2 regions of the Colwellia sp. RE-S-Sl-9 genome follow, and region 1 is predicted to be linked to the other one. Evidence: predicted binding sites of a transcription regulator. Region 1 holds the regulator's gene; the other holds the start of a gene.
What was found. The regulator sigma-54, encoded in region 1, starts transcription at its own class of promoters, with help from an activator protein. The targets are predictions, from matches to a motif close to GTTGGCACGNNNNTNGNNT.
Positions count from the first base shown of each region.

Region 2: the regulator sigma-54 is predicted to act here: its motif matches at 3,427-3,445, upstream of ACM9HF_RS08770 (DUF2884 family protein).

Region 1 covers NZ_CP182631.1:2,740,865-2,756,358, forward strand. The annotation lists gene ACM9HF_RS11815 (trypsin-like peptidase domain-containing protein) at 1-429, shown strand, start outside; gene murA (UDP-N-acetylglucosamine 1-carboxyvinyltransferase) at 497-1,756, opposite strand; gene ACM9HF_RS11825 (BolA family protein) at 1,781-2,038, opposite strand; gene ACM9HF_RS11830 (STAS domain-containing protein) at 2,086-2,385, opposite strand; gene ACM9HF_RS11835 (MlaC/ttg2D family ABC transporter substrate-binding protein) at 2,385-3,083, opposite strand; gene mlaD (outer membrane lipid asymmetry maintenance protein MlaD) at 3,105-3,572, opposite strand; gene mlaE (lipid asymmetry maintenance ABC transporter permease subunit MlaE) at 3,628-4,404, opposite strand; gene mlaF (phospholipid ABC transporter ATP-binding protein MlaF) at 4,407-5,210, opposite strand; gene ACM9HF_RS11855 (calcium/sodium antiporter) at 5,525-6,505, shown strand; gene ACM9HF_RS11860 (KpsF/GutQ family sugar-phosphate isomerase) at 6,632-7,486, shown strand; gene kdsC (3-deoxy-manno-octulosonate-8-phosphatase KdsC) at 7,487-8,032, shown strand; gene lptC (LPS export ABC transporter periplasmic protein LptC) at 8,029-8,595, shown strand; gene lptA (lipopolysaccharide transport periplasmic protein LptA) at 8,561-9,100, shown strand; gene lptB (LPS export ABC transporter ATP-binding protein) at 9,104-9,835, shown strand; gene rpoN (RNA polymerase factor sigma-54) at 9,913-11,355, shown strand; gene hpf (ribosome hibernation promoting factor) at 11,389-11,676, shown strand; gene ptsN (PTS IIA-like nitrogen regulatory protein PtsN) at 11,706-12,161, shown strand; gene rapZ (RNase adapter RapZ) at 12,189-13,043, shown strand; gene ACM9HF_RS11905 (HPr family phosphocarrier protein) at 13,070-13,345, shown strand; gene mgtE (magnesium transporter) at 13,634-14,992, shown strand; gene pmbA (metalloprotease PmbA) at 15,321-15,494, opposite strand, start outside.
Region 2 covers NZ_CP182631.1:2,044,462-2,059,955, reverse strand. The annotation lists gene ACM9HF_RS08795 (thioredoxin family protein) at 1-148, shown strand, start outside; gene ACM9HF_RS08790 (putative outer membrane beta-barrel protein) at 152-751, opposite strand; gene ACM9HF_RS08785 (DUF748 domain-containing protein) at 828-1,568, opposite strand; gene ACM9HF_RS08780 (RNA methyltransferase) at 1,795-2,316, shown strand; gene ACM9HF_RS08775 (cold-shock protein) at 2,925-3,131, shown strand; gene ACM9HF_RS08770 (DUF2884 family protein) at 3,486-4,271, shown strand; gene ACM9HF_RS08765 (DUF3010 family protein) at 4,612-5,058, shown strand; gene rpsT (30S ribosomal protein S20) at 5,234-5,494, opposite strand; gene murJ (murein biosynthesis integral membrane protein MurJ) at 5,763-7,331, shown strand; gene ribF (bifunctional riboflavin kinase/FAD synthetase) at 7,483-8,415, shown strand; gene ileS (isoleucine--tRNA ligase) at 8,508-11,345, shown strand; gene lspA (signal peptidase II) at 11,494-12,000, shown strand; gene fkpB (FKBP-type peptidyl-prolyl cis-trans isomerase) at 12,032-12,463, shown strand; gene ispH (4-hydroxy-3-methylbut-2-enyl diphosphate reductase) at 12,487-13,416, shown strand; gene pilV (type IV pilus modification protein PilV) at 13,794-14,336, shown strand; gene ACM9HF_RS08720 (PilW family protein) at 14,345-15,334, shown strand; gene ACM9HF_RS08715 (PilX N-terminal domain-containing pilus assembly protein) at 15,325-15,494, shown strand, end outside.

The DNA.
Region 1 (15,494 bases):
GGAGCGTTAATTAATACTAATGGTGAATTAGTAGGTATTAACTCCCGTAAATTTATTGATGACAAACATAATATTCAGGGAATATTTTTTGCTGTTCCCTATAAATTAGCCCATAAGGTAATGCAAAAAATTATAGCTACCGGTAGAGTAACCCGTGGTTGGTTAGGTATATCAACTAATTCAGTTAATAGCGCAAATAGTAAAGGGATCGTGATTGACGCTGTTGAAGTAAATAGTCCCGCTCAAAAATCAGGACTAAAAATAGGTGATACTATTTATCAGATTGAAGATGAGATAATCACCACTGTTGCACAAGCACTTGATTTAGTAGCAGAAACAACGCCTGGAGATAAATTAGTATTTAAAATATTCCGTAAAAACAAATTATTGGAAATTTCGATTACTATTGAAGAGAAACTAGCAGATTAAACCTGTTTTATGATGTCATTCCACCTAGATAATAAGTGGAATGACATGAATATATATTGCGCAGTGATTAAACGCGGATCCGTTTAATATCAGCACCTAGTTTTGTTAATTTATCTTCTATATGTTGATAACCACGATCAATATGATAAATTCTATCAACTTGCGTTTCAGTAATTGCAACCAAACCAGCAATCACCAAACTTGCCGATGCTCTTAAGTCTGTAGCCATAACTTGTGCGCCAGTTAAGGTATCAACTCCCCGACTGATAGCAACATTACCTTCTAATGAAATATCTGCACCCATCCTTTGTAATTCAGGAACATGCATAAAACGATTTTCAAAAATAGTTTCAGTCGTTGTTGCCATACCTTCAGCAATAACGTTTAAAGTAACAAACTGTGCTTGCATATCGGTAGGAAATGCAGGATGAGGTGCTGTACGGATATTGACAGCTTTAGGCCTTTTATCCATAGTTAACTCAATCCAATCAATCCCCGTCTCAACGACAGCACCCGCTTCTTGAAGTTTACTTATAACGGCATCTAACGCTTTAGGATCTGTGTTCAAACATTTTACTTTCCCTTGAGTTACCGCTGCAGCCACTAAAAACGTCCCTGTTTCAATACGATCTGGCATTACGGAATACTCTGAACCTGTTAATTCAGCTACGCCTTCAATAACTAATGTGTCAGCACCGGCACCTGTTACTTTAGCTCCCATAGAGTTTAAACAATTAGCTAAATCTACAATTTCAGGCTCTCTAGCAGCATTTTCAATAATAGTTGTACCTTCAGCTAATGCTGCAGCCATCATTAAATTTTCAGTTCCTGTAACACTAACCGTATCCATGAAAATAGTAGCGCCAGATAAACGGCCCGAATTTTTCGCATTAATGTAGCCATTTTCTACTTTAATGTCGGCCCCCATTAATTTTAATCCATGAATGTGTAAATTAATGGGCCTAGCACCAATAGCACAACCACCGGGTAAAGAAACTTCAGCATGACCAAATCGAGCAAGTAAAGGACCAAGCACTAAGATAGATGCCCTCATAGTTTTTACTAATTCATAAGAGGCTTTACAGTGATCAATCGTACTTGCGTCAATCATTATCGAATTATCACTAATCCATTGGGCTTTAGCACCTAACTGATTCAGTAATTTAATGGTTGTTTCAATATCATTCAATTTTGGAACATTATGAAAAGTTACGGGTGTTTTTGACAATAATGCAGACATTAAAATAGGTAATGCTGCATTCTTAGCACCAGAAATAACTACTTCGCCACGTAGTGGATTACCACCGTTTATTTTAAATGCGTCCAATGTTTTCTTCTTTTAAGATTAAATTTATAGAGGGAGGTTAAACATTTTTTCACGCTTCCATTCAGTCGTGGTAAATGTTTTTATAGTTACTGCGTGTATAGCACCTTCTTTAATAGCATTTGATAAAGGCGAATAAATAGTTTGTTGTTTTTTTACTCGGCTTAATTCACCAAGAAAATCAGCAACCGCAATAACTTTACATTGAGAGCCGTCAAATTTCACATGTAGTTCATCAAGTTTAACAGCATCATTAATTAATTTTTCTATATCTGAATTTTCCACAGGATTACCTTAAGTATGTAACTAACTTAGTGTTAGTTACATTTTTATTAAATTTTGGTTGGAAGGAATAAATCAACCGCGCTTAGCTTTGCTAATTTTAACAAATCTTGCGGTATATTGTGAAAACTTATTTCAGACTTTGTTTTTTTTGCTTCTTCAACTAAACGTAAAAGCCAAGCTAAACCAGCCGTATCAGCTTTTACAATACCACCTAAGTCAACAACCAAACTTTTGTTATGAAAGGTATCAACGGTTTTATTCTCAAAAGCGATATCAATAGTATTCATTGAAAGTTCACCTTTAAAAACCGCAGTATCTTGTTCATATATCCAATCGATTGTTGCCATTAATGGTCACCATCTTTGAAAACAATATCTCTATTACTTTTTTCTTTTAGCATTTCAGTAACGTGAGGTAAGCCTTTTTGGCGAATAATACTAGATAGCTCTGCTTGTTTGCTATCTAGCAAACTAACACCTTCAGCTACCATGTCATACGCTCTCCAATCATTCGTTTTATTGTTTTTACGCACTCTAAAAGAAATGTTAATAGGATCTCGTCCCGGTTCAATAACTGCAGTATCAACCGAAACGATCTTTTCATTAGTTAATGTTTTTGGTGGTTCAAAAGTTACTTTTTGCTGTTTATACAAGGTGAATACTTGTGCGTATGAAGTAATTAAATAATCTCTAAAAACAGGAACAAATGCTTTACGTTCTTTATCAGTAGTTTGCTTAAAGTTTTGAGCCCCAATGACTTTATATGCCGAATATTTATAATCAATATATGGCATCAATTCTTCACTCACTATAGTTTTTAGCAAATTTGGCGTTTCTTGAATAGCCGACTGCTCATTAGCAAAACGTTTAAATGTTTTTTTAGCGACTTTTTCTATCATCAAGTATGGATCTTTTTTATCAATACGCTCGCTTGATGACGGCTGACTATAAACTGTCGTAAGTTCTTGAGACAATTTTGGTGCTTCGTTCGCCATTAAAGACGTTGTAATTGATAATGGTAATACCGTTAATAATACTTTAATCATAATAAACCTACCTTATTAAGGTTAATCGTTTCCTTGACTGAATAAAAACTGCCCAATAAGCTCTTCGAGTACTAAAGCAGGTTTAGTATCTTCAATAAAGTCACCTGATTGTAATGTGCCCACTGATTCGTCCATAAATCCAGGTAATAACCCAATATATTGCTCTCCTAATAAACCAGCCGTTAAAATAGAAACGGAAGTTGCTTCAGAAAAATTGTTATACTGGGCATCAATATCTAACGTAACAACGGGTGTGTAATCTTGGGCATCTAAAGCAATATTACTTACTCGACCAACAAGTACACCACCTACTTTTATAGGTGAGCGAACCTTTAAACCACCTATATTGTCAAACTTGGCATACAGCTGGTAAGTTTCCCCACTACCTGAAATTCCACTATCTGCAACCTTTAATGACAACATCAATAAAGCGGCAATACCAAGAGCTGCAAAAAGCCCAACCATTAATTCAATTTTTTTAGACAACATGTCTTTCACCAACCAATAATAAAATTTAAATACGTTATGTATACTATGACGAAAACTACTTAGTAAACATTAATGCGGTTAATACAAAATCTAATGCTAAAACGAGTAATGACGACTGTACAACGGTTTGCGTTGTTGCTTTAGCTATACCTTCTGACGTAGGTATACATTCATACCCTTTATAAACAGCAATCCATGTTACAACAAAAGCAAAACATAAACTTTTTATAACACCGTTCATAATGTCTTTACTAAAGTCCACTTGTGATTGCATAACAGACCAAAAAGTACCGCCATCTACACCAAGCCAATCAACACCTACAAGGTGTGCACCTAAAATACCAACAGCTGAAAAAATAGCGGCTAATAAAGGTAAACTAATAAAACCTGCCCAAAATCTTGGAGCTATCACTCGTCTTAAAGGATCAATAGCCATCATTTCTAAACTAGAAAGCTGTTCAGTTGCTTTCATCAAGCCTATTTCAGCGGTTAAAGCTGACCCCGCTCTACCCGCAAATAAAAGGGCCGCAACTACAGGACCTAATTCTCTTAATAAAGAAAGTGCCACCATAGGCCCTAAGCTAGCTTCAGCACCATAGCCAACAAGTATAGTGTAACCTTGCAAAGCCAGCACCATGCCAATAAATAAACCCGACACCATCACAATAATTAATGATTGTACTCCTACCGCATAGAGTTGGTTAATCAATAATGGTGTTCCCTTTCTAACATTAGGAACATGAACCAAAGCTGAACCAAGCAACATAATGGCTTTACCCAAACCAATTAATCGATTGATAACTTTACGGCCAAGTAATTGAATAAAATTCATTTTCAAACTCCTTTGCCTATTAATTCATCGTGATAAGAAGGTGCAGCATAATGAAATGGCACGGGCCCATCTGATTCACCTTTAATGAATTGTTGAACTAAAGGAGACGTTTGCGCTGAAATTTCTTCCGGTGTTCCTTGCCCAATAATTTTTTGTTCGGCAATAATATAAATATAATCAGCAATACTCATCACTTCAGGTACATCATGTGAAACAACCACAGAAGTTAGCCCTAAAGCATCATTTAAAGCGCTAATTAATCGAACAATTACTCCCATTGAGATAGGATCTTGACCCGCAAAAGGTTCGTCATAAAGTATTAATTCTGGATCTAACGCTATAGCACGCGCCAAAGCAGCTCTTCGTGCCATGCCACCTGATAATTCGTTAGGGTTCAAATGACGAGCGCCGCGTAAGCCAACAGCTTCCAACTTCATTAATACTATTTTTTCGATCAGTTTTTCAGATAAATTAGTGTGTTCGCGAATAGGGAAAGCGATATTGTCGTAAACAGACATATCGGTAAAAAGCGCACCACTTTGAAAAAGCATACTCATGCTTTTACGTAACTCATATAAGTCATTGCGAGCAAGCTTTGGTATATCTTGCCCTTTAAACATAATACTGCCTGACTGCGGTTTTAATTGCCCGCCAATCAATCTTAATAAAGTTGTTTTACCAATTCCACTTGGCCCCATGATAGCCGTAACTTTTCCCTTAGGAATGGATAAGCTAATGTCATTATAAATTACACGTTCATCACGCTTAAAAGACATATTTTTAATATCAACAAGATTATCTGGCATATTATTAAAGGACATCACTGTAAATTAGTTTAAGTACGAAAGAATTCTAACCCAGCACGTGAAATACTTCATTAGAAATTAGTGATTAAATGTGTTCAAAGAACGTTAGGAAACGTCTATAAGTGTAAGAAATTGTAAGAACCTCTTAGCTAAGTTTTTAAATGCATGCTTTATTATCATCATATTCCTCGCTATTTAGTTAAAAATTGATTAATCAATGAGCATAATTAAAATTTTTCTGTAGGTTTTGATAAAACTTCTTTTTATTTTGTCCTCAACCAGCGACAATTTACCTTAACTGATGGGAGTCGTTAATGTTCATTCAAGTTTTAATTTTACTGGTAGCACTTGTAGTTTTGGTATGGAGTGCTGATAAATTTGTATTTGGTGCCTCTTCACTTGCGAGAAATTTAGGTATTTCTCCAATGATAATAGGTTTAACTATAGTTGCCATGGGGTCATCAGCTCCTGAAATGATGGTTGCCGCAACAGCTTCACTACAAGACAATCCTAATACAGCTATTGGCAATGCGATAGGCTCTAACATAACCAACATAGCCCTTGTTTTAGGTATTACGGCATTGCTTCAACCATTAACGGTTTCTTCAAGCACCGTAAAACGTGAAATCCCACTTATTTTAGCTGTTACAGCATTAGCCTATTGGATGCTGTCAGATTATCACTTTAGCTTTACTGAAGGCTTAATTCTTATTATCGGTTTTTTTGCCTACATAATTGCACTACTGGTTATTACATTAAGAAGAGCTAAAACAGCGCCAGTAGATGACCCTTTAATTTTAGGTGCTGAAAGTGATGTTCCTGAACCAGTTAGCACTGGCATGTCTGTACTTTGGTTAGTTGTTGGCATGATACTCCTCCCTTTAAGCGCCTCTTATTTAATAGATTCAGCTGAGTTTATTGCACGCTCTTTTGGAATAAGTGACTTAGTCATTGGTTTAACAATTGTGGCTATTGGTACTAGTTTGCCAGAACTTGCAGCGAGTATTGCTAGTATCATTAAAAAAGAGGATGATTTAGCTTTAGGTAATATCATAGGATCGAATATATTTAACATCTTGGCTGTATTATCATTAACTGGATTGATAGCGCCGGGCGATATTGATGAAAAGGCAGCGACGCGTGATGCGCCTATTATGTTAGGAGTGACTTTACTGCTCTTTGTTATTTGTTTTACTCGTAAGTTAGGTAATTTCAGAATCACTCGTCTCAAAGGCTTACTTTTACTGGGTATTTTCATTGCGTATCAAATATTACTTTTCTCGCCATTGAAATAAATTAACGAGACGACATCCATGAAACAATTTAAACAACTGGCTCTCAATGTTATTGATATTGAAAAACAAGCCATCGAAGATATTAAACAATATATAAACGATGATTTTGAATTAGCTTGTCAGTTAATGTTTAACTGTACAGGACGAGTTATTGTTATTGGTATGGGAAAATCTGGCCATATTGGTGGGAAAATAGCAGCGACATTAGCCAGTACAGGAACACCCGCTTTTTTTGTTCACCCTGGTGAAGCAAGTCATGGTGATTTAGGCATGATCAGACAAGATGATGTTGTGTTAACCATATCTAACTCAGGCGAAACCGCTGAAGTTTTATCTATAGTTCCCGTAATTAAACGCATGGGCAGCAAGTTAATTGCCATGACAGGTAATGCAAATTCAACGTTAGCTGATATAGCTGACACTCACATTTGTATTAAAGTTTCTCAAGAGGCTTGTCCTTTAGGATTAACGCCTACATCAAGTACCACTGCCACTTTAGTTATGGGAGATGCATTAGCTGTAGCCTTACTCAACGCGAGAGGTTTTACTGCTGACGATTTTGCATTATCTCACCCTGGTGGTAGCTTAGGTAAAAGATTATTACTACGATTATCTGATGTAATGCATAGCAATGAGCGCGTACCGGTAGTACAAAGTACGGCAAAAATTAAAGATGCACTCGTTGAAATGTCATTAAAAGGTTTAGGAATGACGGCTATTGTTGATGACAACAAATTGGTTGGATTATTTACTGACGGCGATTTACGTAGAATCTTAGATCAAAAAGTAGATATTCATCAAGATGAGATAACAAGTGTAATGACGAAGGATCCTACAGTCGCACCTCCCGATATGCTAGCCGCTGAAGCATTAAAAATAATGGAAGACAAAAAAATTAATGGTCTTATTATTGTTAACGAAAACAATACTCCTATTGGTGCGATGAATATGCACGACCTTCTGAAATCGGGGATCATATAAATGAACACACTTTACGGACATGTCGAACAAATCATTCTAGACAAAGCCAAACAAATAAAACTTTTTATTTGTGATATCGACGGGGTATTTTCAGATGGACGAATATATTTAGGAAATAATGGCGAAGAGCTAAAAGCTTTCCATACCAAAGACGGTTATGGCATAAAAGCATTAGGTGCAAGCGGAGTTGATGTTGCAGTAATTACTGGCCGACAATCAAATATTGTACAAACAAGAATGACGGCTCTCAATGTAAAATATATTATTCAGGGCCAAGAAAATAAATTACCCGCATTAAAAGAAATATTAACCCAAATGAATTGTGCGCCTGAACAAGTCGCTTATATTGGTGATGACATGCCTGACTATGAATGTATGGCTTATGTTGGCTTAAGTATTGCCGTAAATGATGCTCATCCTCAAATATTACAACTTGCTCATTACACCACCTATACCAAAGGTGGTTTTGGTGCAGTACGAGAAGTGTGCGATTTAATTATGCAAACTCAAGGGACACTTGAACATGCAACTGGCGCTAGTATATGACTCGGCTATATAGCTTAGCTTTTTTTGCTTTATTATTAGCTGGTATTGCATACGGCTTAGTTGAGTGGTTGCAATCCAAAGAACAAATAACTGAAAATGTTGCTACTGAATTAACACCTGATTTTATTGCCGAATCGTTAAAAAGTAACACATTTAATAATAAAGGCGGGCTAAGCCATATAATTGATGCTCAAAGAATGGAGCACTATTCAGATATAGAAGTTACACACTTTGAGTTTCCAAGCTTAACGATATATCCAGAAAATAAAAATGTTCCATGGAAAGTCAGTTCAAAAGAAGGCACACTGTTTAAGAACAACCGTGTAAGCTTAAAAAACCGAGTAAAAATAGAAGCTACTGATCCTGATAGCTTGATACAAGAAATTCATGGTAAATCAATAGAATTAGATTTAAATACAAATATTATTAGTTCAGAACAAGCTATCGTCGTTTTAGGTAATGGCTTTACTATGTATGGCTCTGGGCTAATTGTTGATATTAACACCAAACAGATGACACTAACCGAACATGTGCAAACTATTTTCAAAAAAATTAAAAAGTAGCTTACTACTGCTTTTACTATCGTCATTAGCAAGCACGAGTGCTTTAGCTAAAAAAATTGATTTAAATCAAGAGCTAAGTATTGACGCCAGCCGTCAGTCAGCTGATCTTAAAAACAAAATATTCAGCTACATCGATAATGTTGTTATTAAACAAGGTACATTGATCATCAAAGCTGATTTAGTGCAAGTACTTACAGACACAACAACAGGTGAAAAAACCTATATAGCAAAAGGTAAGCCTGCAACCTTTGAACAAACATTAGAAGACGGTAAACCTATTAATCTTCAAGCTAATGAAATCAGATATGAACCGTCTTTAAATACCGTAACCATATCTGGGCAAGCGTTACTGAAACAAGATGGTAGCGAAGTAAGCGGTAGTAAAATTACCTATAACTCAGAAACAGAATACGTAAATGCTGAAAGTAATAAAAACGATAAAGTAAAAACAGTTATTCAGCCCAAAGAAAAAACAAAACCCACTTTATCTCAGGACATTCAATAAGTCATGACTACCTCAACGTTAATCGCAAAAGGTTTAGCTAAATCTTACAAAGGTCGTAAGGTTGTAAAAAATGTAGGGTTAAAGGTCAACGCTGGTCAAATCGTAGGTTTACTAGGGCCTAATGGTGCAGGAAAAACCACTTCTTTTTATATGATAGTCGGCCTTGTTCCTAACGATGAAGGCTCTATTGTTCTTAACGATGAAGACGTCACCTTATTACCTATGCACGAACGCGCTAGAAAAGGTATTGGATATCTGCCACAAGAAGCTTCAATTTTTAGAAAGCTAAGTGTATACGATAACATTATGGCCATCTTACAAACTCAAAAAGGCCTTAATGAAATCGAACGAGAAGAAAGATTAGAGCACTTATTGGAAGAATTTAATATTGGTCATATTAAAGATAATTTAGGTATGAGCTTATCTGGTGGTGAACGCCGCAGAGTCGAAATAGCCAGAGCACTTGCCGCAGACCCAAAATTTATATTATTAGATGAACCGTTTGCCGGCGTAGATCCTATTTCTGTTGGCGACATAAAAAAAATTATTATTCACTTAAAGCAACGTGGTATAGGTATATTAATTACAGACCATAATGTTCGAGAAACACTCGATGTTTGCGAGCATGCGTATATTGTAAGTCATGGTGAACTGATCGCTGAAGGGACCTCTGAAGAAATACTTTCCAATCAGCATGTAAGAGATGTATACCTTGGTGAACAATTTACGCTATAGTTATCTATAAGCAGTCAACAATATTTATATTGTTTTATCGTTTTGTATTATTAATGAATAGGATAAAAAATACGTAGATGCGCCCTTCTTTACAACTCCGTATCGGACAACATCTAACGATGACACCGCAGTTACAACAAGCCATCAAGCTGTTGCAACTCTCTACGTTGGATTTACAACAAGAAATTCAAGAGGCATTGGAGAGTAATCCTTTGCTAGAAGTTGATGAAAGTCCTTCTAATACCCAAGATGAATCAGTCAATAATTTAGAAGATGCATTTTCCGCAAATGCGACAAAAGAAATAGATTCAAAAAAAACAGACGGCACTGAAGACTCTTCCCCAACTATAGATGAAATGACAACCACAGAAGCCATGGGAAACACAGATATTCCTGAAGAGTTAAACATGGATACTACGTGGGACGAAAGCTACAGTGCTGGCGTATCAAACACAGGTAGCATTAGCTCTCCTTCTGAAGATTATACCTACCAAGGCGAAACTAAAGACTCGCTGCAAGATCACCTTTTATGGCAAATGGAATTAACACCTTTTAGTGACACAGACAAAACCATTGCAATAGCGATTATTGAAGCCATAGATGAATCTGGATATTTAACCGTTTCCTGTGAAGATATTTTAGACTGTGTTGGCATTGAAGGTGTTGAACTCGATGAAATACAAGCAGTACTAAAAAGAATTAACGTATTTGATCCTGTAGGTGTAGGGGCTCGTTCAGTCTCTGATTGTTTATTGATTCAACTGAATCAATTTGAACTAACAACGCCTTGGTTAAAAGAAGCCAAGCAAGTTGTTAAAGATTATATCGATCTACTAGGTAGTAGAGATTATCGTCAGTTAATGCGTAAAACACGCTTAAAAGAAGATCAATTACGTGAAGTCCTTCGCTTAATTCAATCATTAGATCCTCGTCCTGGTGACAGCGTAGTTAAAAGTGACGATCAATATGTTATTCCTGACGTATCCGTTGAAAAGAAAAATGGTCGTTGGGTTGTTGAGTTAAATCCAGATACCGCGCCTAAGTTGTCTGTTAACCAACAATATGCAGCAATGACACGTACCATGAAGTCAACAAACGATACACTATTAAAAGTGTCTAATTGTATTGTTCAGCGCCAGCAAGGCTTTTTTGAGCATGGCCCTGAATCTATGCGACCTATGGTTTTAAACGATATAGCCGAAGCCGTTGAAATGCATGAATCTACTATTTCACGTGTAACAACACAAAAATATATGCATACACCAAGAGGTATATTTGAACTTAAATACTTCTTCTCCAGCCATGTTAGTACCGAAAATGGTGGCGATTGCTCCTCAACAGCAATCAGAGAGCTTATCAAAAAACTTGTCGCCGCAGAAATTCCTGCCAAACCATTAAGTGATAATAAAATGGCAGAAATACTCGCCGAGCAAGGTATACAAGTGGCTCGTCGAACCGTAGCAAAATATAGAGAATCGTTGTCCATTCCACCATCAAACCAACGAAAAAGTTTAATTTAATTTTTCAAATATCACTAAAAGAGGGTTTAACTTATGCAAATCAATTTAACTGGTCATCATGTAGAAATCACAAACTCTTTACGCGAATACGTTAATACGAAATTTTCAAAATTAGAACGTCATTTTGATCAGATCAATAATGTTCATGTTGTGTTAACCATTGAAAAATCAAATCAAATAGCTGAATCTACTGTTCATTTAAAGGGAACAGAAGTACATGCTACAGCAGAAAACCATGATATGTATGCCTCAATTGACGCTTTAATCGATAAACTAGATCGTCAAATATTAAAACACAAAGGCAAAACAACCCACCATTAACCTATAAAAAACAGGCTTTAGTAGTAATTATGACTTTGCAAGATATCTTAATGCCAGATTGCACATTTTGTGCAGTATCTGGCTCTAGCAAAAAGCGCGTTCTCGATAAAATTTGTACCATAGCAGCAGATAAAATTGTTGAACATAGTGCATACGAATTACTCGAAAGCCTAATCGCAAGAGAAAAACTAGGATCAACAGGAATAGGCAACGGTATTGCTATTCCTCATGGTCGTTTACCTAATGCAAAATCAGTTGTAGCAATTATTGTAACTACCGATATACCTGTAGATTTTGACGCAATCGACAACAAGCCTGTTGATATTTTTATTGCGTTATTCGTTCCCGAAGACGCTTGTAAAGAACATTTAACCACTTTGCAGAGTATTGCTAAGCTATTCAGTGATAAGCAAATAGCAAAACAAGTGCGTAAATGCCAAAGCAATGAAGCTTTGTATAATCTTATTCAAGAAAATAGAAATTAGTCGTTATAAAAAGGAACGAACAGTTCAATGAAGTTAATCATAGTAAGTGGACGTTCTGGTTCAGGAAAGTCTGTCGCATTAAGAGTGTTAGAAGATCTAGGTTATTATTGTGTCGACAATATTCCAGTTAATTTACTACCGGCACTAACACATACCGTTATCAATGATTATGAAAATGTCGCAGTGAGCATTGACGTACGTAATTTACCTAACAACCCTCAAGATGTTTCTGAAATATTAGACTATCTCCCTAGTACTGTTGATTTAAATATTTTATACCTAGATGCTGATGACAGTGATTTAATTAGACGATTCAGTGAAACAAGAAGGTTACATCCTCTCATTAAGCAAAATATAGCTCTCGATCAGGCTATCGCCTTGGAAAAAAAATTATTAGAACCAATATCTACCCGTACAGGTTTATACATTAATACCAGCCAACTATCGCCTCACCAACTTGCAGATTTAGTAAGAGAGCGTATTTTGGGTAAAAAGTCTGGCTCTATGGTGGTTGTATTTGAATCATTTGGTTTTAAGCATGGCGTACCGCAAGATGCTGATTATGTGTTTGATGCACGCTTTCTTCCTAATCCCTTTTGGGATAAAGAATTAAAAGCCTATACAGGATTAGATCAACCGGTAAAAGACTATTTATCAAGCCAACCCATAGTCACTAAATTTATATGGCAGATTAATAGTTTTATGATGACCTGGTTACCTCACTTAGAACGTAACAACCGAAGTTATGTTACCATTGCTATTGGCTGTACTGGCGGAAAGCACCGTTCAGTCTACATAGCTGAGCTTCTAGCAAATAATTTAAGAAAAGAACGCGAAGATGTTCAATCACGACACAGAGACATCACCATAGCAAGTACCTAAGGGTGGCGTAGATATAAGGTTATCCCATGAAAAAATGTGAAAAAACCCTAGTTATAACTAATAAACTTGGCTTACATGCCCGCGCGGCAACAAAACTGGCACAGTTATGTCAAAAATTTAATACCTCAGTAACTGTTTCTTTAGATGATAACTCTGCTGATGCAAGTAGTATTATGGGGTTAATGCTATTAGCTGGTAGCCAAGGTAAAACCGTTACAGTTGTAACGGAAGGTGTTGATGCGGAAGAAGCAATAAAAAGTATTTGCCAATTGTTTTCTGACAAATTTGACGAAGAAGAATAACCGCGTTGTAAGTTCTCTATCACAACATTCACTAGAAAAAAGCTGAAAAAACAATTAAGTTAAGTTAAACTAACTGTCATAAGTACCCCCAAATATTGTCATACTCAATACAGATAATGTGTACTATTTAGCGTTACTCATAAATGATACCAAGTTAATTAATTGGCCACTTAGCCATTTATGATTCAACTTGATATAACACAACATCAATTATTACGAGTTCTTTTTCAGTAGAATTCAAAGTATGAAGTAAACATAATCCGCCTAAGAAGCTAAATGAAGGGTTTTATGCCAGAAATTGCAGAACAAGAATATAACCAACAAAAACTCCTAGAAGTTAATGCCGCACTCGGTAGCGGTATGTTTGTTTACGTTCGAAAGTTACTGCAAAACATGCCCTCTTATGACTTAGCTTTAATTTTAGAGTCATCTCCTCCTAAAAGTCGTACTGTTTTATGGCAACTTATCGATCCCGACAATCATGGGGATGTTCTAGAAGAACTAAATGAAGAAGTTCGTAAAGGCATTCTAAAAAGTATGCATCCTGAAAAGCTCGCAGCTGTTGCTGAGGGCATGGATGTAGATGATTTAGCGGAAGTACTAAGAACATTACCCGATAGCGCCTATCAAAGCGTATTAAACTCAATGGACTCTCAAGACAGAAGTCGTGTGGAGCAAGCATTATCATACGAGGAGGATACTGCTGGCGGTATTATGAATACCGACACCATTACCATTCGTCCTGATGTGTCGGTAGATGTGGTATTAAGGTATTTACGTTTAAAAGGTAAGCTACCTGAGTCTACCGATTCTTTTTATGTGGTGGACAGGTCTGATAAATTTATCGGTTCAGTGTCTCTAGCCGCAATAGTAACAGCAAAGCCAGATGTTATAACATCAACCCTTATCGACAAAGACATAGAAGCGATTTCAGTTAACATGCCTGAAAATGAAGTTGCTCAATTATTTGAAAGGTATGACTGGTTTTCTGCACCCGTTATTGATGATAACGGACATTTACTAGGTCGTATTACTATAGATGACGTTATCGATATAATTCGTGAAGAAGCTGAGCACTCTATGATGAGTATGGCGGGTTTAGATGACGAAGCCGATACTTTCGCTCCCGTATTAAAAAGTACGCAACAACGTTCTATCTGGCTAGGTGTTAACTTAATCACGGCGTTACTCGCAGTAGCCGTTACCAGTATGTTTGAAGGATTATTTGAACAACTTGCTATTTTAGCCGTACTTAACTCTCTTGTACCTAGTATGGGCGGAGTTGCAGGAAATCAAACATTAACGCTTGTCATACGCGGTATGGCACTAGGACATGTCGGTGAAAGTAACTCTAAAACCTTATTATTAAAAGAGCTTGCTGTTGGTTTTCTTAATGGCCTCATTTGGGCGCTACTCATTGCGAGTGTTGTCGCTATATGGAAACAAGACTTTACTTTAGGTGCTGTTATCGCCTTTGCTATGTTAATGAATATGACAGCAGCAGGAATAGCTGGCGTATCAGTACCATTATTACTTAAACGTATGAATATTGATCCTGCCTTAGCGGGTAGCGTAATATTAACCACAGTAACAGATGTAGTAGGTATATTTGCCTTTTTAGGCACAGCGACCTTACTTTTAACTTAGTTAACCTGAACTTTGGTTAAGCTACTTTACTCAATAACGCTATTTAAGCGCCTATCTGCGTTGTTTTTACTTCCAATAAACCAGTTATTGTTATTGATACGCAAACACGCCTTGATATACTCTTAAATTCCTCACTGAGCTTAATTGTCTTATAAAAACTCAAGGTATACCAAGTGCTTTTTATAAATATTTATTATAAATCAAAATATTATAAAACCCGTTAACCAAAGTTCAGGTTAGTTATAAAAAACGCCCATTACCTTAGTAGTGAGCGTTTTTAATGATAATGAAAAGTCATTGAGTATTAATTCACTCAAGTTCGGATTAATTAATTTCCAGCAACCTGCATTTCATTCATTAATAAAGAGCCTGTACGGATACTTCCTCTCATATCAACATCATCACCTACAGCGATTAAACCTTTAAACATATCTTGCAAGTTACCCGCTATCGTCACTTCAGAAACAGGAAAAGCTATCTCGCCATTTTCTACCCAAAAGCC
Region 2 (15,494 bases), 700 kb from region 1:
AGCTAAAAATAACAGTATAAAATATACGCCAACGTTTGTTGTTTTTATAGAGGAGAAAGAGATAGGTCGTATTATTGAACGACCTACTCAGAATTTTATCGAAGATATTACTGCTATGTATGTTAATTCGTTAAAAGTGATTGATTAAGAATTAAAATTTATAAGAAAATCCGATAGAAACACTTGTGTCTATCCATGGGGTATCGTCGTATTCTGCCGCACAAATATCAGTTTTACAAAATAAAGTCTCACCATCTTGCATTAAACTAGCATAACCTCTTAATTCAGTTACTATAGCTGCTTCTTTAGATATTTCATATCGAGTGCCTATAGCAGCTGTAAAAGAAGGTGATATTTCACTTCCTCCATCACCACTAAAGCGTGCGGCACCTAAACCTACGGATACTGTTGTTATGTAGCCTTTTTGTCTGAATAGCGCTACACCACTAAAATGAGCATACAATACGTCAACAGAACTTGTTTGATTATCTTCACCAAACTTAAAGTCATGGCTTGCATAATTTACAAGTATTTGTCCTTGTCCATTAGGTGATTCTTGCCAAGCTACACCAACCCCAAAGTGGGTTGCACTATCAACAGATATAGAAGTACTCGTATTTGGAACAGTTAAATCGGAACTAGACATACTCCCTACGTAAGGAGTTACTTCAAATTGAGTTGCCATTGTTGAGGTAGTAAGTAAGGCTAATATACCGATGGATTTCGGTAATATATTGCTTGAATTTGACATATTTAATCCCTTTTATTTGTTCTTATTTTTATCATACTATTAAACTTATCATAACGTTAATAAAAAGATTTTGTTATTAATTTAAAAAGTTGCCTAATTTATCTAATGCTTTTTCTTTTAGTTTGTTTTTAATTTTATCTTTAATTTTTCGTTTTTGTTCAGTTTTAGCTTGTTTCCATATTGAAGATAAAGCTTGTTTTGCTATTTCTGCACCTAACAAACTCGCTGGTAAGCCATTATCTCCGCCTATATTTGTTAAGTTAATGTCTGGTAGGGTAATTTGGTGCTCTTTATTACCTAACGCTGATAAATCTAGCGATAGATTTGTGCCAGCTAGAATAAGTTTACTTACGCGAATGTTAGGTTCTTTTTGTGATGAGCTCTCAGGTTGTTGAACTTCTTCTTCGTTTTTTGGAAGGTTTTTTTCTATATCATCTAATATGTCTGATAAATTGGCACTACCATTTTGGGTTAGTTCAACAAAAGCCTGTGGGTTATTAATTCTAATTTCATCAATAACGATAGGGTCTTCAGTTAGGCTTTTAATATTAATATCTAATAAAACAGTTTCAAAAGAAAAAGCATATGGATACTTGTATTGTTTTGGATTACTTAAACTAAAGCCATTTATAGCACCAGAACCTTTTACCAGCTTCATCTCAACATTTTTAACCAGTACTGTCTGGTTAGTAATTTTACTTCCTTGGCTTTCTATTTGTTGTTTAATAAAGTCATCTAGTGAGCCGCTTGCTAAAAACCATAATGCGCCGCCACAAAATAATAAAATAATAATAACGAAAGAGGCTAATTTATTCACGAATAATCCTTAATGTGTAAAAAATGAATAGAAAATACAGAGAGTATCTCTATATTAACGAAAATTATAAATCATCTACCATATAAAAAATACCTGTAAAGTTAATAGATGTATGAGCTGAAAAATATAAAAATAATTGATAACTAGATCTAAAGCTGTGATTTAGTTTATTAGAAAAATTAATTCTTTATAATGCTCCACAATGTTTAATAGTCTGTTGTAGTTCATGAGCAATTTAGAATTAAGTTATAAAGTAGAGGTTGGGTTAATAAACCCGAAGAGTCCTACCAATGTAGGTGCAGTAATGCGTGCTGCAGGATGTTATCAAGTAGATAAAGTTTATTATACCGGAAAACGTTACGAACATGCGGCAAAATTTAATACTGATACTAAAAACATAAAAGATAAAATACCTTTAATCGCTGTAGATGAAGTAACCGAAGCTATGTCTAATGGTATGAAAGTAGTTTGTGTTGATTTAGTCGAAGGGGCTATTCCTCTGCCATACTTCAAACATCCTAGTAACGCGATTTATGTGTTCGGGCCTGAAGACGGCACTATATCTCAATCCATTATTAATAAAGCTGATGCAACTGTTTATATACCAACTGTTGGCTGTATGAATTTAGCTGCAACTGTAAATGTAGTGTTATACGATCGAATGGTGAAGTTAAATGATTTTCAGATAGGAGATGAATTAATTGTAAATAGCCGAGATAAAAATAATCGCACAAAAGTAGTACGCTAAATAGACTGACTATTAGCCAATACATTACAACGAATAGTAAGTCGCTTATTTTTATACCCGTTACCAATCAAGAGGCTATTTCAGAGTGTTTGAGCGATATCAATTCAAGGCAATGCTTTGTAATAATGGTTGCTCCCTTATAAAAAGCATTGTTGATGAAGTGATTTTGCTCAAGCGCTTCTTTGATGGGTCTAAAAACAATTTATGTTTCGTTATTAACTCTAGTCAGGTTCCTACATGGATGTAGGACATTAGGGTAACGCAGGAGCAGTTACCGAGAATAACCATGACGTAAACTTAATGCCTTGCATACATGGATGTAGACCTTAGATTTCGTCTGGAATATGAAATCTGTGCCTAAATTGTTTTTAGTTCCCACTGAAACCTGCATCTTGAATGATAACGGGTATATATAAACAAAACTACTTGACTAACCATATTATTCAGCTAGAATGTTTTTAGCTTGAAAGTAATACCTATATTTATGTACGCCGTTTCGATGTTATATTTAGTAGCTCGTCCTGTTTAATAAGTAATAGCTTCACTTCCAGCAACACCGCCCTAATGTTGGGGCAAAAAAATTACTCTTAAAAAGAATAGGATATACAATGTCTACTACTACTGGTACAGTAAAATGGTTTAATGAATCTAAAGGTTTTGGTTTTATTGAGCAAGAATCAGGTCCAGACGTGTTTGCACACTTTAGTGCTATCTCTGGCGACGGTTTCAAAACTTTAGCTGAAGGTCAAAAAGTTCAGTTTACTGTTACTCAAGGACAAAAAGGTCCTCAAGCAGAAAACATTCAAGCACTTTAATTTAATTGCCGATTCGTTCGGTTATTAATAAAGCGTATAAGAGGCAAGATTATTCTTGCCTTTTTTATGTCTGCTTGTTCATTTTATACTACTCCTCTATTTAAATTTAGCGCTTATCCCATCTTTATTCTTTCCATTAAATAATACTTCTACTGTTTACCTATTAAGCACATAAAATAGTAAAAACGAATTGATTAAAATAGCTATATTTTAGTGTATTACGCTAAGGCATGTGTTGTTTTTTTGTTTTTATAAATTTAATTAAACTAACATGTTGAAAATACTTAATTTAATTTTTGGCATTAGACTTGTAATGTTCTGGTTAATTCTAACGATATTATTAGGTATTAAATTATGAAAATATTATTAACAGGTATTATTTTAGTAAGTTCTAATGTTTTTGCTCATGGCTCTTCTTTTGGTAACGATACTTGTGATTTTGACGTAAAAGGCGGTGTTCGTATTTCTCCAGCGGAAATTGAGTTTTCATACAAAAAGGAGCCTTTATATAAAATAGTTAATGACAATATACTTATCGTTAATAATAAAGAAATATCATTAAACACAAGTCAGCAAAAACTCGTTTCTAGTTACTCTAATGAAATACGTGCGCTGTTACCACAAATAAAGGTTTTAGCTACAGATGCTATTACCTTAGCTTCTGATGGTGTTAATTTGGCATTTACTGAATTGTTAGGGCCAGATAATTCATTAAGTCACGATTTAACAGGTCACTTTGAGGCGATTAGTTATGAAATTGATCAAAATTTTTCTGCTAATAAAACGGTTCATTTTGACGAAGATGGTTTTGTTGGAGATGACTTTTTCGGTGAAAATTTTGAAAAAAGAATTGAAAGTGTAGTAGAACAAACTGTTCAAAAATCTATTGGGAGCATTATGATTGCTTTAGGGCAAGAGTTACTGTTTTCTAGTGAAGGTGTGGATTCTTTTGATGCTAAAATGGAAATGTTTGGCAAGAAAATAGAAACTGAGATGGAAGCTCGTGGGGCAGAAATTGAAAAACGTGCGACAAGCTTATGCAATGCTGTTGCTAAAATTGATCAGTTAGAAGAAAAACTAAAAGAGGAAATTGAACAACTTGAAGACATCAATATATTAACTAACCTCAGCTCGGGATAAGCAAAGTTACTCAACAAGCTATTTTTATGCCTAACTTCGTTGAATTTATTACTAATAGCTAGCTATTAGATAGAAAAATTCGCCTTGTTATACACAAAAATATCAATGTTGAGAGACTAATATAACTTAGGAAAACAACGATACAGATTAAAGTTTTGATAAATAAGAATTTTAATTCATTATCTAACATTCATTAACCCGAGTTGAGGTTAACTATTTAAGTTAAATTGAAGATGAGTTTATTTACCTATTTCTTTGACTCTATATTTTTGTATAAGAAACTGCACCAAAAGGAAAAGTACTTTATAATGACCTCATTAGATAAATGAGGTTTTTTTACATGAAGATATGTGGTGTTGAATTAAAAGGTAATGACGCGATTGTTTGTATTATGTCGCGAGAAAATGGATTGTATGATATTCCAAGTATACGAGTACAGAAAATAGCAATCGCAGATGCAGGGGATGCTGAACAAGTACGAGCTTTCCAATTTACATTTGCTAAGTTAATGGAAGATTATAAAGTTGATAAAGTGGTTATTCGTGGTCGAGCATTAAAAGGAAAGTTTTCTGGTGGACCTGTTGGTTTTAAATTAGAAGCTGCTATCCAACTTATTCAAGACTTGCCTGTTGAAATTATTGCGGGTAGTGCTGTTAAAAAGTCATTGGCGAAAAGTCAGGTTGATATAGACTTTAGGGATACTGGTTTAAAGCAATATCAAGAAAGCGCATTTGAAACCGTTTTTTCTTATTTTGAACAATCAGCTTATAGACCTAATAGTATTTAACTTTTAATTTAAATATATAAATTTGAAAGGGAGCTTTTTAGCTTCCTTTTTTATTACTAAGCTTTGTCTAGCTAACTATTGCTCTTTAAATTATAACTTTTACTTTGCGTAAGATAAGTAAATTTTAGATATAAAAAAACCGACAAATGTCGGTTTTTTAAAGTCTTTATAAAAATTAAAGAGCTTTAATAGCAGCGTTTAAACGACTTTTGCTACGAGCAGCTTTATTTTTATGGATAAGACCTTTACTTGCGTAACGATCTAAAATTGGTGTTGCAGCAGCAAATTCTTTAGTTGCTGTATCTTTGTCACCGGCTTCGATAGCACCAATTACTTTTTTAAGTAATGTGCGCATCATTGAGCGACGGCTTGCATTGTGTTGACGGCGCTTTTCAGATTGTACTGCGCGCTTCTTAGCAGACTTTGAGTTAGCCAAGGTGAACTCCTAAAATTGAATAAATATTGCCTAGATTTAAGGCGACGAAATATGCCTGTTTTAAAGGCGTTTGTCAAACCCTTTCGCTTTAATTTTTAATATTTAGGTTTAAATTGAAAACTAAACGAAAGGGGTGAATACCTATTTTACCATATACTTTTTGAAATAGGTGTTTAAGTTAATTTAAACGCTTGTTTCTGCTTATTAAAAAAACGCATAATAAGTACTTACCTTGAATTATTATAAATCGCGGTGTAGGAAATAAATTTTGAGTAAAAAACTCATAAAATCAGGATTGATTGTTAGCATTATGACACTCGTTTCTCGAGTGTTAGGTTTAATAAGAGATGTTGTTATTGCAAATGTTATGGGGGCTGGTGTTGCGGCAGACGTATTCTTTTTTGCAAATAAGATCCCTAACTTTTTACGGAGATTATTTGCCGAAGGTGCTTTTGCTCAAGCCTTTGTACCTGTTTTAAGCGAATATCATGCAAAAGACGGCGATAAATTGGGGCTTGAAACACGGCAACTTATCGCACAAGTGTCAGGTACTTTAGGCGTTTTAGTTACTTTAGTTACACTTGTTGGTGTGATTGCATCTCCTGTATTTGTTATTTTGTTTGGCTTTGGCTGGTTTTGGGATTGGTTACATGATGGACCTAAAGCTGAACAATTTGAATTAGCTTCAATTTTATTGAAAATTACGTTTCCTTATTTGTTTTTTGTAAGTTTTACAGCTTTAGCTGGGGCGATTTTGAATACTGTTGGCAAGTTTGCTGTTTCGTCTTTTACGCCTGTTTTACTTAATGTTTGTATTATCTGTTGTGCTTTATTTCTTTCTTCGTCGATGCCTAACCCTGCTTATGCACTTGCTATTGGCGTATTTATAGGCGGTGTTGTTCAATTTTTATTTCAAATACCTTTTTTAATACAAGCTGGAGCTTTAGTTAAGCCTAAGTGGGCATGGAAAGCTGAAGGTGTAACTAAAATTAGAAAATTGATTGTACCTGCATTATTTGGCGTGTCGGTTACACAAATCAATCTATTGCTTGATACATTAATAGCGAGTGTATTAGTTACAGGATCGATTAGTTGGTTATATTATGCGGATAGACTTTTAGAGTTTCCTTTGGGGTTATTTGGTATTGGCATAGCAACGGTAATTTTGCCTAGTTTATCTAAATTACACGCCAAACAAAATTCACAAGAATTTAAAAGTACGGTTGAGTGGGGACTTAAAATAGTGTCTTTATTTGGCTGGCCTGCTTTGGCTGGCTTAATGGTGTTGGCTCAGCCTATTGTAATGGTTTTGTTTATGCGAGGAGAATTTTCTGAACAAACTGTAATGAATGTATCATATGCACTTTTTGCTTATTTATCAGGACTAATAAGCTTTATGTTTATTAAAATTTTAGCTCCTGCTTATTACGCAAGACAAGATACTAAAACTCCAGTAATTATTGGTATTAAAGCTATGGTAGCTAACATGGCATTTAATGTAATGTTGGCACCTTTCTTTGGATATGTGGGGTTAGCTATAGCTACAACCATGTCAGCCTCATTAAATGCGTTTCTGTTGTATCGTGGATTAAAAAAACAAGATGTCTTTAGCTTAACTAAATGTGCGTGGTGGTTTATGGCCCGTATTATGATTTCAGCTGGAATTATGGGGGGAGTGGTTTATGTTATTTCGCCTCCGTTCATAGAATGGTTAAGTATGACTAAATTAGAACAACTTATTCAGCTTGGTATGTGTATCGGGTTAGGAGTGAGCAGTTATTTTATATCTATTGTTGTATTGGGTATAAGAACGAAGGATATTAAAGTGCATACTTAGCTATAGGTTAACTACAGCTAATCGTAAATAAATTTGATGAAATTGCGTTCAGGTGCTGATTCTTATGGTTGAGTAATATATAATTCGTCGGTTTTTCCTTGAATATAAATAAAGTCTAGCAAAAGTTTAGTAAAAAAGGTTTCCTTAATAAATGCAGTTAATACGCGGTATTCATAATATACAACCAGAACATCATGGCTGCGTGCTAACGATAGGGAATTTTGATGGCGTTCATTTAGGACATAAGCAAGTTATACATGCGTTAATTAAACAAGCGAAAGAGCTTAACTGTGCAGCTGCGGTTATGGTTTTTGAACCTCAGCCTCAAGAATTATTCTCTCCAGAGACTGCACCAGCGAGATTATGTAGGCTAAGGGATAAATATACATTATTAAAGTCGTTAGGTGTGGAGCGTTTAATTTGTGTTAATTTTAATGCTAAATTTGCAACACAGTCAGCTGAGAACTTCATTAAGGAGTTGCTAGTTAACAAATTAGGCATTAAAAGTTTGATTGTAGGCGACGATTTTCGATTTGGTAAAAATCGAAAAGGTAATTATGAAATGTTACGTAAGGCTGGAAAAACATCTCACTTTAATGTGTCTGATACGGCAAGTTACAAAATATTAGATCAAAGGATCAGTAGTACTGAAATTCGCCAAGCACTTGAAGCCGATAATTTAGAACAAGCAGAAGTTATGCTTGGTAGGCCTTATTCTATAATAGGTCGAGTTTTTCATGGTGACAAAAGAGGGCGTCAGTTAGGTTTTCCTACGGCTAATGTAAAATTGAAAAGGCGTGTATCACCTGTAAATGGGGTATATGTTGTTAAAGTAAAAACGAATGTCGGGTTGTTTTTTGGTGTTGCCAATATAGGGTCGAGACCTACAGTTTCAGGTATAAGACAACAGCTTGAAGTACACATTTTTGATTTTGACTCTGATCTATATGGTCAAACAATTGAAGTGGTGTTACTGAAAAAATTAAGAAAAGAAATGAAATTTGATTCTCTTTCTGCCTTAACAAATCAAATAACGATTGATAGCGCACTAGCGTCTCAATACGTGGCTGAGTTAAGTACATAGAGTGAATCGCAACATATTATTAAATTTTTAATATTAACTGCTGCAACGTAATGATTGGGCGTTAACTAAAATACGAGTGGATATAAATTTAAATGAGTGACTATAAGCATACCTTGAATTTGCCGGATACTTCATTTCCAATGAAAGGGAATATGGCAAACCGTGAACCTAATATGTTAAAAGAATGGGCCGAAAAAGACTTGTACGGTAAAATTCGTGCAGCTAAAAAAGGTAAAAAATCATTTATTTTGCATGACGGACCTCCTTATGCAAATGGTGATATTCATTTAGGACACTCAGTAAATAAAATTTTAAAAGACATTATTGTTAAATCTAAAACGCTATCTGATTTCAATTCTCCTTATGTGCCAGGTTGGGACTGTCATGGCTTACCTATTGAGTTAATGGTTGAGAAAAAAGTAGGTAAACCCGGTCATAAAGTCACAGCAGCTCAATTTAGAGAAAAATGTCGTGAATATGCTGTTAAGCAAGTTAATGGTCAAAAAGAAGACTTTAAACGTTTAGGTGTTTTCGCTGATTGGGACAAGCCTTATTTAACGATGGATTTTGGTACTGAAGCTAACATTATTCGAGCTTTAGGCAAAATAGCTGAAAATGGACATTTACAACAAGGTTTTAAACCTGTTCATTGGTGTACAGATTGTGGTTCAGCCTTAGCTGAAGCTGAAGTTGAATATAAAGATAAGCAATCTCCTGCGATAGACGTTAAATTTTTAGTTGAAGATGCGAGTGTTGCCGATAAATTTTCACACCCTGAAAATCATGTAGGTGAAGGTGATATATCTATTGTTATCTGGACAACTACTCCTTGGACTTTACCAGCTAACCGTGCTGTTTCTGTTCACCCTGAAGTTGAATACTCATTAGTACAATGCGAAACAGATTCAGGTAAACAAAGATTAATTTTAGCTACTGATCTTGTACAGTCGTGTATGGATAGATACGGTATTAGTAAATATCATGCACTAGGATTTTGTAAAGGTTCAGACCTTGATTTAGTTTCATTACAACATCCATTTTATGACATTGTTGTTCCTGTAGTATGTGGTGACCATGTTACAACTGATTCAGGTACAGGGTGTGTTCATACAGCGGGTGGTCATGGTGTAGACGATTTCAATGTAAGTAAACAATACAATTTAGAAATTTATAACCCTGTTGGAGCAAATGGTGTTTATCTTGAAGATACTCCTTTATTTGCTGGACAACACGTATTTAAAGCCAATGCTTCTGTAGTTGAAGTACTAACAGAAAAAGGCGCTTTATTACATCACCATGCAATGGAGCATTCTTATCCGCATTGTTGGAGACATAAAACTCCAATAATTTTCCGTGCTACACCTCAGTGGTTTATTAGTATGGATAAGAAAGGACTACGCAAAGAGTCTTTAGGTGAAATAGCAAAAACAAAATGGATCCCTGATTGGGGCCAAAGCCGTATTGAATCTATGGTAGAAGGACGTCCTGATTGGTGCATTTCTCGCCAACGTACATGGGGTGTGCCTATTGCGCTATTTATTCATAAAGATACTGGCGCATTACATCCTCGTAGTATTGAACTAATCGAAGAAGTTGCACTAAAAGTAGAAAAGTCAGGTATCCAAGCATGGTTTGATTTAGAAGCTAAAGAACTGATTGGTGACGACGCGAATGATTTTGTAAAAGTACCAGATACATTAGATGTTTGGTTCGATTCTGGTACAACACATTCAACTGTTATTGATGCACGCGAAGAGTTTGATGATATAGCTGATTTATATCTAGAAGGTTCAGATCAACATAGAGGTTGGTTTATGTCTTCTATGATGTCTTCAGTAGCAATGACAGGTAAAGCACCTTATCGTGAAGTATTAACGCACGGTTTCACTGTTGATGTTAATGGTCACAAAATGTCTAAGTCGTTAGGGAATGTTATAACACCCTCGCAAATTACCGGTAAGTTAGGTGCTGATATTTTAAGATTGTGGGTAGCTTCAGTAAACTATACGCAAGAAATTACAGTATCGGATGAAATATTTAAGCGCCAAGCTGATGCGTATAGACGAATTCGTAATACGTCACGTTTCTTATTAGCGAACCTAAATGGTTTTGAGCCAAAAGAACACTCTGTTGCTTTAGATGACATGGTTGCTTTAGATCGTTGGGTAGTAGGGCAGGCTGCACAACTTCAAGAAGATATTGAAAAAGCTTATAAAGAATATGAATTTCATGTTGTTGTACATAAGCTAATGAACTTCTGTACAACTGAATTAGGTGGTTTCTACCTTGATATTATTAAGGATAGACAGTACACAGCTAAAGGCGATAGCTTGGCTCGTCGTTCATGTCAAACAGCTATGTATTTAATTGCAGAAGCTATGACTCGTTGGATGGCTCCTATTTTATCTTTTACAGCTCAAGAAATCTGGCAAGCTTTACCAACACCAGCTAATACCGTAAGAGATGAATTTGTATTTACTGATGTTTGGTTTGATGGTTTAGCTAAGTTACCTGAAAATTCACGTTTAGGTGATGATTATTGGGCTGAAATTTTATTAATTAAAACAGAAGTTAACAAAGCTTTAGAAGCTGCACGTAAAGATAAAAAAGTAGGTAAAGCTCTTGAAGCCGCAGTAACTATTTATGCCACCGAAAACATTGTGAATAAATTAAAACAATTAGAAGAAGAATTACGCTTTGTTTTAATTACTTCTGCAGCAACCGTTGAACTTGTAACTTCAGCACCTGAAGGAATGATAGAAACAGATGTTGAAGGATTATGGTTATCGGTTACTCCAGCGTCAGGTAGTAAATGTGATCGTTGTTGGCACTTTACTGACGATGTTGGTCAAATAGAAGCTCATCCTGAGTTATGTGGTCGTTGTGTAACTAACGTAGATGGTTTAGGTGAAGAGCGTAAGTTTGCATAAAACTTTTGTATTTACTTACATAATTTATAGTATTTAACAGTACGCAACGTGGTTAAATATAGAAGAGAGATAAGCGTATATTATTTATTAATTTACGCTTATTTTATATTTATACACCTTTAATCATTTAATAAGGTTTAAGTTTTCAATGATAAAAAATGTAATGAATACAGGGTTAAGTTGGTTGTGGTTAACTCTGTTGTGTTTGGTTGTAGATCAAATTACTAAGCATCAAGTTGTTGGTTCTATGGAGCTTTATGAATCAATTCAAGTACTTTCTTTTTTTAGTATTACTTATGTACATAATTTAGGAGCGGCCTTTAGTTTTTTAGCTGATCAAGGTGGATGGCAAAGGTGGTTTTTTACCGCGATAGCAGCTATAGCCAGTATTGTGTTTATTATTTGGTTAGCCAAAACCCCTAAAGATAAAAAGCTATTAAGTATTGCTTTTGCTTTATTATTAAGTGGCGCTTTAGGAAACTTAATTGATAGAGTGCTATTTGGTTATGTTATCGATTTTCTAGATTTTTATATTGGTAATAATCATTGGCCAGCATTTAATGTTGCAGACTCTATGATTTTTATAGGTGCAGCTTTAATGATTTTTGATTCATTTAAAAATAGCGATAAAGACAGCACTACGAGCAAAAAGTAGCAGAAATATTTAGTAGTATAAAAGGCAAATCATGACTAAAGTTATTAATGAAAGTTCTCAAATAATTGTACATATAACAATGAAGCTTGCTGATGGTTCTGCAGCAGATAGCACAAAAGTAAATAATAAACCTGCTAAAATAATTATGGGTGATCAAAGCATTTCTCCAGCATTTGAAGCGAATCTACTGGGTTTAAAAGTTGGAGAATCTAAAGAGTTTACACTTCAGTCTATAGACGCATTTGGTGATAAAAACCCTGATAATATCCATTATGTTGATATCACAAAGTTTGACAGTGAAACACCAGCTAAAGTAGGTAATATTATTACGTTTACACAGCCTGGTGGTGAATTACCGGGTATGATCACCGACGTTTCAGGCTCATCTGTTACTGTCGATTTTAATCACCCATTAGCTGGTCAAGCAGTCACTTTTGTTATTGACGTAGTAGAAATTCAATAGATACGAACAATTAGAGAATACCAATGGAAATTATTTTAGCGAACCCTAGAGGTTTTTGTGCTGGTGTTGACAGAGCAATTAGTATTGTCGATAGAGCATTAGACTTATTCGATGCTCCTATCTATGTACGTCATGAAGTTGTTCATAATAAGTTTGTTGTTAATGGCTTAAAAGAACGTGGTGCTGTTTTTGTTGATGAATTAGATGAAATTCCAGATGATAGTACTGTTATTTTTAGTGCTCATGGTGTTTCTAAAGCTGTTCGCAATAAAGCTAAAGATCGTGGTTTAAAGGTTTTTGATGCAACATGTCCATTAGTGACAAAAGTACATATGGAAGTTTCTCGCGCAAGCCGTAAAAATGTTGAATGTATTCTTATTGGTCATGCTGGACACCCTGAAGTGGAAGGTACAATGGGTCAATATGAAAGTAAAACTGGCGGTATTTACTTAGTTGAATCTGCTTGTGATGTTGAAAAACTAAACGTCAAAAATCCGGACGAACTTTATTTTTGCAGTCAAACAACGTTATCGGTAGATGATACAAGTGATGTTATTGACGCTCTACAAAAGAAATATAAAAATATACAAGGTCCTCGTAAAGATGATATTTGTTACGCAACACAAAATCGTCAAGACGCGGTTCGCTCAATAGCTAATCAAGTTGATCTACTTTTGGTAGTTGGTGCAAAAAATAGCTCTAATTCTAATAGACTCAGAGAGCTTGCTGAAAAAATAGGCACTACCTCTTATTTAATTGATACAGCTGAAGACATAATTCCAAGTTGGATAGACAACATTAATAAAGTAGGTGTAACTGCTGGAGCGTCCGCTCCTGAAATTTTGGTTAATCAGGTCATTGAAAGATTAAAAAGTTATGGTGGTAAAGAGGTTGTAGAGTACCCAGGTAGGGAAGAAAATACAGTGTTTGCAGTTCCACTCGAATTGCGTTAATCTTAAGCTGTTTAAAAATTAAACATGAAATGGGCTTGTGTATATTGTATGTAATATAAGTCTAGGTTTTTATTGTATAAATTGTAAGTAGTCATCACATGGCATATAATGGAATGCTGCTTAAATATGGATATTAAGGTATGAGTTAATGCGGTTCACATTAGTGATTTTTAACACATATGATCTTCTTTTAAAGCTTTTAATCAATGTAATTAAAAGCTTTGGCGCACTATTGCCGCTATCAAAGTCCCCTTTCAATATCCGTATAACTTTTCAGTATTTTAGTAATATAAAATTTTTGATTCTCAAGGAGAATAATTTTGCGGCTTTATAATTCACGACCCTATAAACAGTGTCGGTTTAAAAAAACTTCTTTTATGGGGATGACTTTAATTGAAGTTCTTGTAGCCTTATTTATTTTATCTACAGGAATCTTAGGCGCTGTAGCTATGCAAGCTTCTGCCAAAAAAGGAAGTTTTGATGCTATGCAGCGTTCTATGGCTTCTTCTTTAGCGCAAAATATTATTGAACGTATGCGAGGAAATGATGCAACCGTGGGACTCAATGTACTTGATGGTTATAACGGTACTTATGGTGTTACTCCTCTTACTGCACCAGCAGTCCGTTGTGATACACCAACAGCTTTATGCAACGCCGCTGAACTAACAGCTAACGACTTGTACGAGTGGGAACAAAGCTTAATTGGCGAAGATGTACAAAATTTATCGAAAGGTAATGGTGGCTTAACTGGTGTTGTTGCCTGTATTGAACATGTAAATAATGCTGTCTCAGTTGCTATTAGTTGGGAAGGGCGGGAAGAAACATCAGACGGTGCTAAATTTAATACAACATTTGGAAGCGGATGTGGTACTACAAGTACTAAACGTAGACAAATTGTCGTAGATGCATTTATTTTTTAGAGGCTTATATGATTAAAAAACAAAATGGATTTACACTTTTAGAAATTTTTGTAGCTTTAGCTATAGGGTTAGTATTGATTGGCGGGGTGTTAAGTGTTTTTGTAGGAATGAAAACCACCACGCAAGAAACTTCAAGCATAGGAGAGCTGCAAGAAAATGGACGTTTTGCTGTTACTATATTAACTGATGACTTACTACGACAAAATTTTTGGGGAGATTTACAATTAAGTTTTTCGTCTGATGTATATTCAGGGGTAGATCTCCCACCTGTCATTGGCGATTGTATAGGAGGAGGACAAAATAATAGCAGCTTTCCACAAGGTAATCTTTTTCATTTTAGAACGCTTTGGGCTGCTAATGTAACAGCTGCGACTATACTTGGTGGCTGTATAAATAATGCAGTACCTGGTTCAGATGTTTTGCAAATAAAAAGAGTACTCGCTCGTCCCATTTTACCAGGAGCGATTGATAATGAACGTTATTATTTGAACGCAGGTTATACTCAAGCTACTTTATTTCCAGGAAGCGCCGCGGCAATTCCTTTTGTTAGTAACAATTCACGCATTTGGGAATATCAGCATCATATTTATTATATTCGAAATGATCGCATTGGCACTACCGCTAATTTTGTTCCTGTGTTGATGCAAGGGCGATTACAAAATACAGCTACACCAATATCTTTTAACTTATTAGTTGAAGGTATTGAACGTGTTCATTATATGTTTGGTGTAGATACTGATGGGGATGACGTCGTTAATGGTTATATGGCACCAGCTGATATGATTGGAGATTATTGGGATAATACTAATAATACAAAAATTTTAGCTGTAAAATTTTATGTTTTAGTTAGATCTATTAGAGCAGACCCTAATTATGAGAATAATAATACATATCAAATGGGGGATACTGTATTTAATGCGGGTGGCGATAATTTTAGGCGTTTATTATTTAGTTCAACTGTTACATTATATAATCAAGGGATAACCGAATGGCAATAAAAAAATTTAATCAATCTGGCGTAGTTTTAATTGTATCCCTTGTTTTTTTAGTTGCTTTAACTGCCGTTGCTGCGGCACTAATGCAAAATACGACAACGGATGTTAAAATGGCAGGTGCAAGTCAAGAAAAATCAATAGTTACACAAGAAACTATTAGTGA